DNA from 2 places in the Azospirillum sp. TSH58 genome. Region 2 is predicted to be linked to the other one. Evidence: predicted binding sites of a transcription regulator. Region 2 holds the regulator's gene; the other holds the start of a gene.
What was found. The regulator LexA, encoded in region 2, represses DNA repair genes until DNA is damaged. The targets are predictions, from matches to a motif close to ATGTTCTANTTTGGTTC.
Positions count from the first base shown of each region.

Region 1 (2,197 bases), 1.4 Mb from region 2:
AGGCGCCGGCCCAGACCAACACCGCGCCGCGCGCCGCCCCGATGGAGCGCTCGGCCGCCCCCGCCCAGACTCCGGGCGCCCAGCAGCCGGGCATGCAGCAGCCGGGCATGGCGTCCCCGGCGGCGGCGCAGCGCGGCGGCTTCTTCTCGCGCGGCGGCTTCATGCCGGCCCTGATGGGCGGCCTGATCGGCGCCGGCATCGCCGGCATGCTGTTCGGCGGCGGCTTCCTCGACGGGCTGGGCAGCTTCGCGGGCATCCTGGGCTTCATCCTCCAGATCCTGCTGGTCGTCTTCCTGGTCCGTCTGGCCATGCGCTTCTTCCGCAACCGTTCGGCGGGCGCGGCGCAGCCGGCGGGCATGGGCGCGCCCAAGACCGCCTATGCCGGTCCGAATCCGAACCCCAACGCCATGAACCGCGACGCGGCGGACGTGCGCTACAACCCGCTGAGTGGCGGCGCCCGCGGTGGCGCCGCGGCGGGGCCGGCCTCGGGTCCAGCGTCTTCCGGCCGTCCCGGCGTGCGCCGTGACGACCTGGGCATCGGCCCGGCCGACTACCAGGCGTTCGAGCAGACGCTGGTCGCGGTCCAGACCGCCTACGGCAGCGAGGACCTGACGGCCCTGCGCGCCGCCGTGACGCCGGAGATGGCCTCCTACTTCACCGAGGAGCTGGCGGCCAACCACAACCGCGGCGTGGTCAACCGCCTGTCCGACGTCCGTCTCCTCCAGGGCGATCTGGCCGAGGCGTGGCGCGAGGGCAACGCGGAATACGCCACCGTGGCGATGCGCTTCTCGCTGACCGACGTGACGGTGGACCGCGCCAGCAACCGCGTGGTCGAGGGCGACGCGAACCGTCCGGTCGAAGCCACGGAAATCTGGACCTTCACCCGTCCGCGCGGCGGGCGCTGGGTCCTGTCGGCGATCCAACAGGCCGGCTGACCACTCTCCACTCCTCAACCGGTCTTGCGGGGGGGCGTCCGAAAGGGCGCCCCCCTTCGCATTTCCGGACTCCCCTGGACAGGCGGGGCATGATAGAACATATAAGGAACAAATACCTGTCCAGCGGAAGCAAGTCATGCCCGATCTTCCCTTGCCCGACTCCCGACGTGACGCGCCCCCGCCGGACCGGGCGGCCGTGCTGGCCGACCTGCGCGCCCGCATCCGGGGCCTGGAAGGGCTGGGCGGGGAGGGGGCGCGGGTGCTGCCCCTCGGCCTGCCGGACCTCGACGGGGCCTTTCCGGCGGGCGGGCTGCCGCTCGGTTGCCTGCACGAGGTGGCGGGGGAGGAGCCGGGGGCCGGCACGGCCTTCGCCGCGCATCTGCTGGCCCGCCTCGCCAGCGCGGCAGCACCCGCGCTGTGGGTCGTGCGGGGGCGCGACCTGCACGCCGCCGGGCTGGCCGCCTATGGGCTGACGCCGGAGCGGTTGATCGCCGTGCGCGCGACCCGCGACGCCGACGCCCTGTGGGCGATGGAGGAGGCTTTGCGCTGCAAGCGGCTGTCCGCCGTGCTGGGGGAGGTCGGGAGACTGGACCTGACGGCGAGTCGCCGGTTGCAACTGGCCGCCGAATCGTCGGGCGTAACGGGAATCCTGTTGCAGGATGCATCGCAGAATGCGAGCCGCCGCTCCGCGGCGAGCGCGGCGGTCACCCGCTGGCGGGTTGCGCCGGCCCCCAGCCGGACCGAGGAGCCGGGCGTCGGCGAGCCGCGCTGGCGTGCCGAGTTGGAACGCTGCCGGGGCGGGCGTCCGGGGGTGTGGCTTCTGGAATGGCGTAACGGCGCCCTGGTCCCCGCGAAGGGGCCGGAGCGGGCCGTTCCGGCGCCCGCGTCCACGTCCACCCCGGTTCGGCGTCCGGCTCCGGCGGGCGGACACGGACCGTCCTGGGCCGAGGTGGCGTGATGCGGACGGAAGGACGGGCGGTTATGTCGCTTGCACGACGGTCACTTGAGTGTCGCTTCCGCGACAGCCGCCTGTCGGCTTCCGGTCAGTAGTTGGTGGCCCAGTCGGGCAGGGGATGCGCGGTCTCGCCATCCGGATCGGCGTCGGGCGGAAAGGGCGCGTCGTCCGCGTAGAGCGGCAGTTGCCGGGCGAATTCCGCCGATTCCTGGGCCCGGCGTTGCTCCAGCAAGCGGGCGGCCAAATGAGCGGGCAGCATGGCAAGCCTCCTTCTGAGCGTCGGGAGAGCCTGGGGAGCGGTCCTGTC
Region 1 covers NZ_CP022364.1:2,107,178-2,109,374, forward strand. Annotated here, with positions in the region: gene TSH58p_RS13490 (TIM44-like domain-containing protein) at 1-935, shown strand, start outside; gene TSH58p_RS13495 (ImuA family protein) at 1,072-1,893, shown strand; gene TSH58p_RS33625 (hypothetical protein) at 1,979-2,149, opposite strand.
Region 1: a site for LexA is predicted at 1,031-1,047, ahead of TSH58p_RS13495 (ImuA family protein). Genes of this name have one in related genera too.

Region 2 (2,197 bases):
GGCGCTGCCCGGCGCCACCGCGTTCCTGCCGGCCATGCCGGACGCCGCCATCGCGGCGGTCACTCTGGGAGGGCTGTGGCTGGCCATCTGGACAAGGCGCTGGCGCTGGCTGGGGCTGGCCGCGATGGTCGGGGGGATGGTCGTCCCGGTCTTCGCGCCGCGGCCCGACCTTCTGGTGTCGGAGGACGGGAAATTGATGGCCGTGCGCGGCGCGGAAGGGCTGCTCAGCCTGTCAGCCGCCAGCGACGGGCGGGTGGCCGACACCTGGAGGCGGCGCGACGGCATGGAGAAGCCGGAGGGCAAAGCCGGTCAGGATGTCTGGCCGCTCGCCGGGGTGAGCCTGGACGGGCGGCTGCGCTGCGACGCCCTGGGATGCCTTTACCGGGTGGAGGGAAAGACCGTGGCGCTGCTGCGCCAGCCGGACGCATTGCCGGAGGATTGCGCGCTGGCCGATGCGGTGGTGATCGCTGCCCCCTCGCGCGGCTGCCGGGCGCCGCTGGTGATCGACCGCTGGCGCCTGCGGCGGGAGGGCGCCCACGCGCTCTACCTGTCGGACGAGGGGATCCGGGTGGAGAGCGTGCGCGGCCAGCGTGGCGACCGCCCGTGGACGATGGGCGGAAAGCTTCCCGATGGAAAGACCGGGGCGCGCTGAACCGCCGCCCCGGTGCGTCCTGCGCTCAGTATTTCCGCACCAGACCGACGAGGCGGCCCTGCACCCGAACCCGGTCGGCGCCGAAGATGCGCGTCTCGTAGGCGGCGTTCGCGGGTTCAAGCGCCACGGTGTTGCCCTTGCGGCGCAGGCGCTTCAGCGTGACCTCGGCGTCGTCGACCAGGGCGACCACGATGGAGCCGTTCTCCGCGCTGTCGCACCGCTGGATGACCACCGTGTCATGGTCGAGGATTCCGGCTTCCACCATGGAATCGCCGGCCACTTCCAGCGCGTAATGGTCGCCCATGCCGAGCATGGCGGCGGGAATGTCCACGAAGGCGGAGCCGTCGCGCAACGCCTCGATGGGCGTGCCCGCGGCGATCCGGCCGTAGAGCGGAAGCTGCACGGATTCGGACGCCGGGTTCGCCTCCCGTCCCGCGAAGCTGAAGTCGCCCTTGATGACGTTGGGCTGGAACTTGGCGCGCGGCGGCCGGGTGCGGGCGGTCTCCAGCCCCTCCGGCAGGCGCAGCACCTCAAGCGCGCGGGCGCGGTGGGGCAGGCGGCGGATGAAGCCGCGCTCCTCCAGCCCCGTGATCAGGCGGTGGATGCCCGACTTGGACTTCAGGTTGAGAGCGTCCTTCATTTCGTCGAAGGAAGGGGACACACCGCCCTGCCCGAGCCGCTCGTTGATGAAAAGCAGCAATTCATGCTGCTTGCGCGTGAGCATTTGTGCCTCCCGACCGGTTCCGCACTAGATATGGAACAAAAGCAAAACGTTCCATCATGTTCTAGTTTGGTTCTTAACCCCCGTCAAGCCCTACGGATGAAATCAATCGCAAATCGACGGACAGGACTCCCAAAGGGATTCGCGGTGCGGAACGGATTAAAGCGACAGGGCACCACCGTTCAACGGGATCACCGTCACCCGGTCGCCGATGGCGGCGGCGGCGGCGTGAGGCTCGCGGACGATCAGGGCATCGGCCTGGGCCAGCCGGGACATCATCGCGCTGTCCTGGCGCGGGAAGGGGGTCGCGACCGGCCCGCCGTCCGGTCCGGGGGACAGGGTGGCGCGCAGGAAGTCGGTGCGGTCGTCGTTGGCCTTCAGCGGCGCGCCGAGCGTGACGGTGAGCGTCGCGTTCTCAGCGGGCAACCCTTGGAGACGGCGCAGCAGGGGCACCAGGAACAGCACGGCGGCCACGCCGGTGGACACCGGGTTGCCGGGCAGGCCGAGCAGCGGCACGCCGTTCGCCGTTCCGAAAATCAACGGCTTACCGGGCTTCATGGCGACCCGGTAGAAGTCCAGCGACAGCCCGCCCAGCACGTCGCGCACATGGTCGTGCTCGCCTTGCGAGGCGCCGCCCGTGGTCACCAGCAGGTCGCAGCCGGCCGCCCCGGCGGCCATGGCGGCGAGATGTTGCGGATCGTCCTTCGCCACGCCGAGATTGTGGGCGACGCCGCCCTGGCTGGCGACCAGCGCGCACAGGCCGAGCGCGTTGGAGCTGACGATCTGGCTCGGCCCCAGCGGATCGCCGGGCAGGGCGATCTCGT
Region 2 covers NZ_CP022364.1:465,672-467,868, reverse strand. Annotated here, with positions in the region: gene TSH58p_RS05750 (ComEC/Rec2 family competence protein) at 1-652, shown strand, start outside; gene lexA (transcriptional repressor LexA) at 678-1,376, opposite strand; gene glp (gephyrin-like molybdotransferase Glp) at 1,533-2,197, opposite strand, start outside.